2 linked regions of the Paractinoplanes brasiliensis genome follow. The protein of the gene in region 1 interacts with the protein of each later gene in a pairwise test. Links are inferred from orthologs where the notes say so. Each region holds a gene or a part of one and is shown in the gene's direction. Other genes may lie near its edges.

Region 1 (3,504 bases):
TCGACACCGGCGGCATCAGCATCAAGCCGGCCGCGGGCATGTGGGAGATGAAGTCCGACATGGCGGGCGCGGCGGCGGTCGGCGCCACCATGCTGGCCGTGGCGGCGCTCAAGCCCCGGGTTGCGGTGAGCGCGTACCTGGCCATGGCGGAGAACATGCCTTCCGGTACGGCGTACCGGCCGGGCGACGTCATCACGATGTTCAACGGCAAGCGGGTCGAGGTCTTCAACACCGACGCCGAGGGCCGGATGGTGCTGGCCGACGCGATCGCCCGGGCCTGCGCCGACGGCACCGACTACGTCTTCGAGGCGTCGACGCTGACCGGCGGCCAGGTCATCGCGCTGGGCAAGCGGATCGCGGGCCTGATGGGCTCGGAGGCGGCCACCGAGCTGGTACGCAAGGCAGGCGACGAGGTCGGCGAGCCGGCCTGGCCGATGCCACTGCCCGACGAGGTGCGCAAGGGCATGGAGTCCGACATCGCCGACATCTGCCAGACGAACGCGAACCTGGACCGGGCCGGGCACATGCTGCAGGGCGGCGTTTTCCTGCGGGAGTTCGTGGCCGAGGGTGTCGAGTGGGCGCACATCGACATCGCCGGCCCGAGCTACCACACGGGCGAGGCCACCGGGTACTGGACCAAGGGCGGCACGGGCGTACCGATTCGCACGCTTCTTACGGTTATCGACCAGTTGGGCTGATTATTACGGTTCCGGGCGCATCGCGCCCGGAACCGTGTCAGTTTTCCTGGGCGGGACGCCGTTTGCGGCGCTCGTTGTAGTCACGCATCCGCTGCGGATAGCCCATGAGCCGCACGTCATAGATCGGAACGCTCAACTGATGAGCCCACCGCCGGGCGATCTCGGGAGTCTCGGTGCGCCGGCGCGTCCACTCCCCGTCGTGTGCCACGAGCAACACCGTGGTCTCGGTCACTGTCGTGCGCGGCTCGATGAACGCCTCGACCCCGCGGCGGGTGCGGACGAACTCGGCAAGATACTCAAGATCAGCACGGTCGACAGCCCGCCCGGCCGCAGCCCGCGGCTCCTGACGACGCCGAAACCAGGCCACCACATGCTCCTCACGCTCAACTGCGGCAAGAGTACGTCGAGCAGGCCCGCCTCGGGGAACCTGAGTGCACCGGCCGGTTCGCAAAGTGACAAGATGGCGTGGACATACTGTGACCGTTTCCATTGGGAGTTGTTCGGGCTTACCTTGACCGACGCACAGCTACAGCTGGACGCCTCGGTGCCCACCGCCCCGAATAATTGTCACCGTGTGACCCGCATGGCAACGACGCGAACACTGGAGTCAACGTGAGCCAGCCGAACGGCGGAACCTTCGACATCGTCATCCTCGGCGCCGGCAGCGGTGGTTATGCGGCCGCCCTGCGCGCGGCCGAGCTCAACCTCTCCGTCGCGCTGATCGACAAGGCCGAGCTGGGCGGCACCTGCCTGCACCGGGGCTGCATCCCGACCAAGGCGCTGCTGCACGCGGCCGAGATCGCCGACCAGACCCGCGAGAGCGAGCAGTTCGGCGTCAAGGCCGACCTGGTCGGCATCGACATGGCCGGTGTCAACGCGTACAAGGACGGCGTGGTCGCGCGCCTCTACAAGGGCCTGCAGGGTCTGCTCAAGCAAGACAAGATCACCCTGGTTCAGGGCGCGGGCAAGCTGGTCGCCAAGGACACGGTCGAGGTCGACGGCAAGCGTTACACCGGCCGCAACGTCATCCTGGCGACCGGCTCCTACTCGCGATCGCTGCCCGGCCTCGAGGTCGACGGCAAGCGCGTCATCACCAGCGAGCACGCCCTCAAGCTCGACCGCGTGCCCTCCTCCGCGATCGTGCTCGGCGGCGGCGTCATCGGCGTCGAGTTCGCCAGCGTGTGGAAGTCGTTCGGCGCCGAGGTCACCATCCTCGAGGCCCTCCCCCGCCTGGTGGCGGCCGAGGACGAGGAGATCTCGAAGACGGTCGAGCGCGCGTTCCGCAAGCGCAAGATCAACTTCAAGGTCGGCAAGCCGTTCGAGAAGGTCGAGCACACCGACAACGGCGTCCGCGCGACCATCGCCGGCGGCGAGACCGTCGAGGCCGAGGTGCTGCTGGTCGCGGTCGGCCGCGGCCCGACGACGGCGAACCTGGGCTACGAGCAGCAGGGCATCACGCTCGACCGGGGCTTCGTCATCACCAACGAGCGCCTGCACACCGGCGTCGGCAACATCTACGCCGTGGGCGACATCGTGCCCGGCCTGCAGCTCGCCCACCGCGGCTTCCAGCAGGGCATCTTCGTCGCCGAGGAGATCGCCGGGCTCAAGCCGGCCCCGATCGACGAGGCCGGCATCCCGCGGGTCACCTATTCCGACCCCGAGATCGCCTCGGTCGGCCTGACCGAGACCAAGGCCAAGGAGCAGTACGGCGCGGACAAGGTCTCGACGTACAACTACAACCTCGGCGGCAACGGCAAGAGCCAGATCCTCAAGACCGCGGGCTTCGTCAAGCTCGTCCGGCTCAACGACGGCCCGGTCCTCGGCGTGCACATGGTCGGCGCGCGGATGGGTGAGCTGGTCGGCGAGGCCCAGCTGATCTACAACTGGGAGGCGTTCCCGGAAGAGGTCGCCCAGCTGGTCCACGCGCACCCGACGCAGAACGAGGCACTCGGCGAGGCGTTCCTGGCCCTGTCGGGCAAGCCCCTGCACGCACACAGCTGATCACCTGATCTACGCCGAGCCGGACCAAAAACGTGGTTAAGGAGTTCTGAGACATGCCGACATCGGTCACCATGCCGCGGCTGGGTGAGAGCGTCACCGAGGGCACCGTCACTCGCTGGCTGAAGCAGGAGGGCGAGCGGGTGGAGGCCGACGAGCCGCTGCTCGAGGTCTCCACCGACAAGGTCGACACCGAGATCCCCTCGCCGGCCGCGGGTGTGCTCGCCCGCATCGTCGTCGGCGAGGACGAGACGGCCGACGTCGGCAGCGAACTCGCGGTCATCGCGGGCGACGGGGAGGACGCCGGTTCCGCCGCGCCCGCCCCGGCCCAGCAGCAGACCGCCGAGCCCGAGCCCGCGGCGCCCACCACCCCGTCGACCGAGAAGCCGGTCGAGCAGGAGGCTCCGGCCCCGCAGACGGCCAAGCCGACCGGCGAGGGCACCGCGGTCAAGATGCCGGCGCTCGGCGAGAGCGTCACCGAGGGCACCGTCACCCGCTGGCTCAAGGCGGTCGGCGACTCGGTCGACGTCGACGAGCCGCTGCTCGAGGTCTCCACCGACAAGGTCGACACCGAGATCCCCTCGCCGGTCGCGGGCACGCTGCTCGAGATCAAGGTGCAGGAGGACGAGACGGCCGACGTCGGCGCCGACCTCGCGATCATCGGCGCCGAGGGTGCCGCGCCCGCGCCGGCTGAGGAGAAGCCCACTCCGGCGCCCGCGCCTCAGCAGCAGGCCGCTCCGAAGATCGAGTCGGCTCCCGCGCCCGACTTCGCCCCGGCCGGCGAGTCCTACGCCGACCCGGCGCCCGA
Region 2 (6,893 bases), 930 kb from region 1 along the record:
GTCCCGTGCCCGCCGTGAGCGTCGTGAAGCCGTCGCCGCCGTTGGCCAGGAAGTCGTTCGTCGTCACCTTGTACGAGGCGGCGGGGTCGATCGGCGTCCCGTTCAGCGCCAGGTTCGAGACCTTCGAGCCGAGCGGGGCCGAGGCGCTCCACGTGTAGGTGAAGCCGTTCGACACCTGCAGGATCTTGGTGGTGGTCTGCCCCTCGTGCCCGGCGAACTGCTGTTCCAGCACGGCCTTGAGCTGCGTGCCGGTGAAGGTCTGGGTGACCACGAGGTTGTTGAACGGCTGCACGGTGAAGGCTTCCCCGTACGTGACCTCGCCGTTCGCTTCCCCACCGGCGGAGGCCTCGGCGTCGAAGTCGGCCCGGATGCCGCCCGGGTTCATCAGCGCGATTTGTGCGCCGTCCCCGGTCGTACGGGCCAATTGGGCGTCCGCGATCACGTCGCCGAGCGGACTTTCCCCGGCCGGGGTCGCCGTACGGGTGATGTCAGCCGCGATGCGGCCCACCACGCGATTGGCGATCGGCGCGACGGCCGTACGGTATTTGTCGGCGATCTTTTTGGCGCCCGCGTCGACGGTTTCCGGGTTCTTGAGGTAGACGCCGTTCGCATCCCTCTTCCAGCCGCCGTTGCCGTCGGGCACGCCGTTCTCGACGACCACGTTCTTCGCGGTGATCTCCGAGAAGCGACCCGTACGCTTGTCGACCGCCCAGTCGATGTCGGTGATCAGCTGGCCGTTGGTGCCGGCGCTGGTGACCACCGAGGTGCCCTTCTTGTTGGGCAGCTTGCACGTGTAGAACCTGTGCGTGTGCCCCGAGACGACCACCCCGAACTCGGGGTTGAGCCCGGCCACGATCGGCACGATGGGCCCGGTGAAGCCGGCGCAGTCGGAGACACCCGGCGTCGGCGTGGCCGTGGCCTGCGTTCCGCCCTCGTGGATGAGCAGCACCTGTGCCTTGACGCCCAGCCCGCTGAGGACCTTGCTCCACTTGTTGGCCGTGGTGATCTCGTCGGTGAAGTGCACGTTCTTGATGCCGGCCGGGTTGACGATGCCCGCCGTGCCCTCCAGCGTCATGCCGACGAAGCCGACCGGCACGCCGTTGACCAGCCGGATGTCGATCGGCGGGAGGATCGGCAGCTTGGTGCGGTTGTCGATGGTGTTCGCCGCCAGATAGGTGAACTTGGCGCCGCCGAAGCCGTCGCCGTCCTGGCAGCCGTCGACCGGGTGGCATCCGCCGCGCTGCATGCGCAGCAGCTCGATGACGCCTTCGTCGAACTCGTGGTTGCCGACCGAGCTGATCTGCAGGCCGACCTGGTTCATCAGCTCGATCGTCGGCTCGTCGTGGAAGGCGGCGCTGACCAGCGGGGTCGCGCCGATGAGGTCGCCGGCGCCGACGGTCAGCGTCGTCCGGCTCTCGGTCTTGGCCTGGGCGCGCAGCTTCTTCAGATAGGTCGCGAGGTATTCGACGCCGCCCGCGGGGGTCGACGTGCCGGACGCGTTGACGACCGCGCCGCTGCCTGCCGGCGGGTCGATGGCGCCGTGGAAGTCGTTGTAGCTGAGGAACTGGCCCTTGGCGGTCGCGCCCTTGGGCAGCCCGTAGCTGACGCTGACGGGCGCGAACTCGGGCGGCGGGGCCGCGGCGGCGGAATTGCCCAGGGGCAACCCGGCGATGATGGCCAGCGCCAGGGCGGGCGCGGCGAGGTGACGCAGCGCCGCCCGGCGGCGGAAGCGGGGACGGTCCATGTTGTTCGGTCTCCCGATCAGCGGTGTGATGTCAACTACGACAGACTGGTGGATCGACGCTCGTGAGCGCTACCGCCGTGCGGTCAGCAAGGGGCGGAATTCTTGTCGGGGGGTCGGCATAGACTTCACCCCGCGATGCGACCTTCTTCTGAGACCCCCGACGGCGCCCTGTTCGCCGTGCCCGCCACGCGCCCTCCGGCCGAGGCGGCGCAGCCCCGGCGCCCCCAGCCCCGGATCGATCCGGAATCGCTGCTCACCGGCCTCAACGGCCCGCAGCGTGACGCGGTCACCCATGCGGGTTCGCCGCTGCTGATCGTGGCCGGCGCCGGTTCGGGCAAGACCCGTGTGCTCACCCATCGCATCGCCTACCTGCTGGCCGAACGCGACGTGCACCCCGGCCAGATCATCGCGATCACCTTCACCAACAAGGCCGCCGGTGAGATGAAGGAGCGCGTCGCCCAGCTCGTCGGCCCGCGGGCCCGGCTCATGTGGGTCTCGACGTTCCACTCGGCGTGCGTGCGGATCCTGCGGGCCGAACACGAGCACGCCGGCCTCAAGAGCACCTTCTCGATCTACGACGCCGACGACTCGCGCCGCCTCATGACGCTGGTGATCCGCGAGCTCGACCTCGACCCGAAGCGGTACTCCGCGCGCGGCCTGGCGGCCCAGGTGTCGAACCTGAAGAACGAGCTGGTCGAGCCCGAGGAGTTCAAGGAAAAGGCCAAGGGCCCGCAGGAGCGTGCGGTCGCCGAGGCGTACGAGCTCTATCAGCGCCGCCTCCGGGAAGCGCACGCGCTCGATTTCGACGACATCATCATGACCACGGTCCACCTCTTCCAGTCGCATCCCCACGTCGCCGAGACCTATCGTCGCCGTTTCCGCCACGTCATGGTCGACGAATACCAGGACACCAACCACGCGCAGTACATGCTGGTCAAGGAACTGGTGGGCGAGAAGGGCGGCGAGGTCCCCCCGGCCGAGCTGTGCGTGGTGGGCGACGCCGACCAGTCGATCTACGCGTTCCGCGGCGCCACGATCCGCAACATCCTGGAGTTCGAGCGCGACTATCCCGACGCCCGCACGATCCTGCTCGAGCAGAACTACCGCTCCACCCAGACGATCCTGTCGGCGGCCAACGCGGTGATCGACCGCAACACCTCGCGCAAGCCCAAGCGCCTCTGGAGCGATCAGGGCGCCGGCGAGCAGATCGTGGGTTATGTCGCCGACACCGAGCACGCCGAGGCCGACTGGGTCGCCCGCGAGATCGACAGGCTGAGCGACCGCGAGGGCATCCGCCCGGGTGACGTGGCCGTCTTCTATCGCACCAACGCGCAGTCGCGTGTCTTCGAAGAAGTGTTCATCCGCGTCGGCCTTCCGTACAAGGTTGTCGGCGGTGTCCGGTTCTACGAGCGCAAAGAGGTGCGCGACGCGCTGGCCTACCTGCGAGCCGTGGTCAACGACGACGACACGGTGAGTATCCGCCGCGTGCTCAACACCCCCAAGCGCGGCATCGGCGACAGGGCCGAGGCCTGCATCGAGGCGCTCTCGGCGCGCGACCGCATCTCGTTCGGCCAGGCGCTGCGCCACGCCAAGGACGCGCCCGGCATCGCCGCCCGGTCGGCCAACAGCATCGCCGATTTCGTGCAGTTGCTCGACGACCTGCGCGAGCTGGCCCAGGGCGCCCCTCCCGAAGAGGTGCTCGAGCTGGCCCTGCAGCGTTCGGGCCTGCTCTCCGAGCTGGAGGAAAGCCTCGACCCCCAGGATCAGGGCCGGGTCGAGAACCTGCAGGAACTGGTCAGCGTCGCCCGCGAGTACACCGAACGCGTCGAGGCCCAGGCCGACGAGGACGAGGCCCCCGTCGCCACGCTGGCCGGTTTCCTGGAGCAGGTCGCGCTGGTCGCCGACGCCGATCAGCTGCCCGACGACGACCCCGACCACCAGGGTGTGGTCACGCTGATGACGCTGCACACGGCCAAGGGGCTGGAGTTCCCGGTCGTCTTCCTCACCGGCCTGGAGGACGGCGTCTTCCCGCACACCCGCGCGCTGGGCGACAACAACGAGCTCGAAGAGGAACGCCGCCTGGCCTACGTGGGCATCACCCGCGCCCGTCAGCGGCTCTACCTTTCCCGCGCGGTCACCCGGGGTGCGTGGGGCCAGCCGCAATACAACCCGCCCTCGCGTTTCACCGACGAGCTGCCGCCCGAGCTGATCCGCTGGGAGCGTACGGCCGGCTCCTACACGTCGTGGTCGGGCACCGGAGGCGGTGTGGGCGGGCGAGGCGGGGGAGACCGTTACCGGGGCGGTGGCTTCTCCGGCGGCACACCCAAGGCGCAGCAGCTGGCGAGCCGGCTGGGCATCGACGGCAGCCGGTTGTCGACGGCCAGCGAGCTGCCCCAGGCCCCCAAGGTCTCGGCCGGCGACAGGGTCAACCATCAGCGCTACGGCCTCGGCCGCGTGATCACCGTCGAGGGCCAGGGCCCCGGCGCGAGAGCCCAGATCGACTTCGGCGACCAGGTGATGTGGCTGGTCCTGCGCCACGCCCCGATCGAAAAGATCTAACCCCTTCCCCGTACGCGGTGCGGGGCTGGGATGCGCTAGCCGGGAGGGTTGCGCCGGGTCGGGAGGGTCGTGCTCCGGCTCGGGCGCGGCGCCGGGAGGGTCGTGCGGTGCGGCGTGGTCTTTCTGGCCGGTGCTGCCCTGCTCTCGGCGGTGCCGGGCGGGTTGGGCGGCCGACGGTGGGGGCGTGTGCGGTCAGCGCGGGGTGAGGGCGGCCTCGCAGCCGTTCAGGGTTACACCGCGGTCGTGGAGCCAGCGCACCGGCTCGACCGGGTTCTTGTAGAAGCCCTGATGCACCTCGAAGTGCAGGTGCGGCCCGGTGGAGTGGCCTGTCGAGCCCTCGTCGCCGATCTGCTCGCCGGGTTCGACGCGCTGCCCCTCGTGAACGGCGATGGCCGACATGTGCCCGTAATGGGTGAGGTAGCCGTTGCCGTGGTCGATCAGCACGGCGTTGCCGTAGCCCTGAGCCGCGCCGGCGCGGACCACCACCCCGGCGCCCGCGGCGAGGATGGGTGAGCCGTTCGGCCCGGCCATGTCGACGCCCGCGTGCAGTCGTCCCCAGCGGGGGCCGAAACACGAGGTGACGCGGCCGGACGGGTTCGGGTTGACCCAGCCGGCGGCGGCCGGGGCCTTGGTGACGACCACGCGCGGCTTGGCCTTGAGCCGGCCGCGCGCGGCCGCGGCCTCGCCGGCGGCCGGCGGCTTCCACGGGCCGGCGTCCACGATCGGGGCGGGAACGGCCATGGTCTCGACGGGCGCGAGGCCGGCCGCGGGCACGACCTGCTTGTCGGCGGCCGCCGCGGCCGAGCCACCGGCGATCCCCGTGGCCAGGGCGGCGCTCAACGCGGCCGTCAGCAGCGCCGCCCGGCCCCGGCCGCTGGACAAGACGCCCGAGACGACCGTACGGGTGAAGGTGCTGGAGGACGTGCTGGAGCGCGCGCCGGGGACGACCGTACGGGGGAAGGTGTTGGAGAACGCGTCGGAGCGCGTGCTGGCGGCCGTTGTGGAGGGCACGAGCGGGGTGGGGACGGCGCTGGGCGCGCGGTGACGGCCGACCTGGTTCCGGCGGTGGCGACCGGCGGAACGGGTCTCGTCTCGATGCGCCACGCGGCACGACCTCCCAGGCAGAACTGATCACCGACATCTGCCTGTCGGCCTGCCTGAACGGTTTGTGAGAAAGGTGTGGCCCGGTTCAACCGAGTTGCAACCAGGGGAGTGTCCGGGGTCACATCACCCGGCGGATTTCACCGCCCGCGGGCGGGTACCACAGTGATCAAGAAGCGGCGGCGACGCCGGCGAACACCGACTCGACCCGAAGCTTGATGTCGACGCCGCGATCGCGCAGGAACGGGATCGGGTCGGTCGGGGTGCCGTTGACGTGGATCTCGAGGTGCAGGTGGGTGCCGTACGAGGCGCCCGTGTTGCCGACCAGGCCGATCACCTGGCCCGCCTTGACCTCGTCGCCCACCTTGACGAGCAGTCGCCGCGAGTGGGCGTAGATGACCTCGTTGCCCTCGGTGTCCTCGATCGTGATCGAGTTGCCGTAGCCGCCGTAGTAACCGGCCTTGGTGACCTTGCCCGCGTGGATCGCCTTGTAGGGCAGTCCCTCGGGACCGGCCAGGTCGATGCCGGCGTGCAGCTTGCCCCAGCGAACCCCGTACGCCGAAGTGAACTGGTAGTCCTCCATCGGGAGGAGCCAGACGTCGGCGGCGGCCTCTTCCGCGCTGACCTTGGTCTTGGCGGTCTCGGTGCGGCTGTCGCCACGGGAGGCGGCATCGTCGGCGGCGCGATCGGCGATGGCGTCGTCGATCGACTGAACCGCGCCGTGGGACTGCAGTGCCTGAGGGTCGACGTTCTTCTGGTCGGGGAAGTTGGAGGCCGCTCCGATGGCGACGACACCGGCGCCGGCGAACGCCGCGGTGACAGCGACGGCGTAGCGGCTGCGCGGAGGGGTGGGTACGCGACGACGACCCCGATAGCGATCGGGCTCAGACGACAAGCGCTGGCGCACGAACAACCCTCCGTCGGTGGCAAATCGGCGACGAGCGTGGCGCCGGAATTCCGGTGGACCCTGCTCGTCGGGGCTGTCAGATCAGCGTTAACTGGTTGACAGCCGGGAGCCACGGTAACGAAATGGCCCCAGGCCCACAAGTCGAAGCGCCAAATCGCTGACACTTCCGGGTCCGCATTGCGCAGCGAATGTCCGAATTGGTCACCTTTCCTCGCGCAGTTGTTCGCGCACGCGGAGTAATGGCCTATAAAACAGATAGTGAGGTGACGCAGAATACATTTCTCGTCACGGCAGGTGATCACGTGTTCGGCGGGCCTGCTACCCCCTGGGCCCCGCTCGGGTTAACGTTGGTTCAGGTGGCATCGCGGTCAGCGCTCGGAGGGGCAGGATGCAGGCACGGATCAGGGTCGTCGTGGCGAAGCCGGGGCTGGACGGGCACGATCGCGGGGCGAAAGTAGTGGCCCGGGCGCTGCGGGACGCCGGCATGGAGGTCGTCTACACCGGCCTGCATCAGACGCCCGAACAGATCGTCGAGACCGCTATTCAGGAGGACGCCGACGCGATCGGTTTGTCCGTCTTGTC

What was found. Proteins that work in one complex are often made in the same cells at the same time.
Region 2: the proteins of lpdA (region 1) and pcrA interact in binary tests that used the Escherichia coli proteins (3 or more experiments, as listed by UniProt). The link is inferred for Paractinoplanes brasiliensis from one-to-one orthologs.

What each region holds. Positions count from the first base shown.
Region 1 is NZ_SNWR01000001.1:1,736,048-1,739,551, forward strand. What follows is about bases 549-3,504. They hold lpdA (dihydrolipoyl dehydrogenase), read left to right. Parts: upstream 549-1,310; coding sequence 1,311-2,699; downstream 2,700-3,504. Other genes in these bases: C8E87_RS07390 (leucyl aminopeptidase), read left to right, coding at 549-698; C8E87_RS07395 (hypothetical protein), read right to left, coding at 736-1,065; sucB (2-oxoglutarate dehydrogenase, E2 component, dihydrolipoamide succinyltransferase), read left to right, coding at 2,753-3,504. In the rest of the region: more of C8E87_RS07390, read left to right, coding at 1-548. UniProt on the Escherichia coli protein: Lipoamide dehydrogenase is a component of the glycine cleavage system as well as of the alpha-ketoacid dehydrogenase complexes.
Region 2 is NZ_SNWR01000001.1:2,660,143-2,667,035, reverse strand. What follows is about bases 1,486-4,591. They hold pcrA (DNA helicase PcrA), read left to right. Parts: upstream 1,486-1,879; coding sequence 1,880-4,303; downstream 4,304-4,591. Other genes in these bases: C8E87_RS46320 (M23 family metallopeptidase), read right to left, coding at 4,496-4,591; C8E87_RS11785 (bifunctional metallophosphatase/5'-nucleotidase), read right to left, coding at 1,486-1,744. Outside these bases: more of C8E87_RS11785, read right to left, coding at 1-1,485; more of C8E87_RS46320, read right to left, coding at 4,592-5,407; C8E87_RS11770 (M23 family metallopeptidase), read right to left, coding at 5,574-6,311; icmB (coenzyme B12-dependent isobutyryl CoA mutase small subunit), read left to right, coding at 6,700-6,893. UniProt on the Escherichia coli protein: A helicase with DNA-dependent ATPase activity. Unwinds DNA duplexes with 3'-5' polarity. Translocates on single-stranded DNA with 3'-5' polarity. Initiates unwinding more efficiently from a nicked substrate than double-stranded DNA.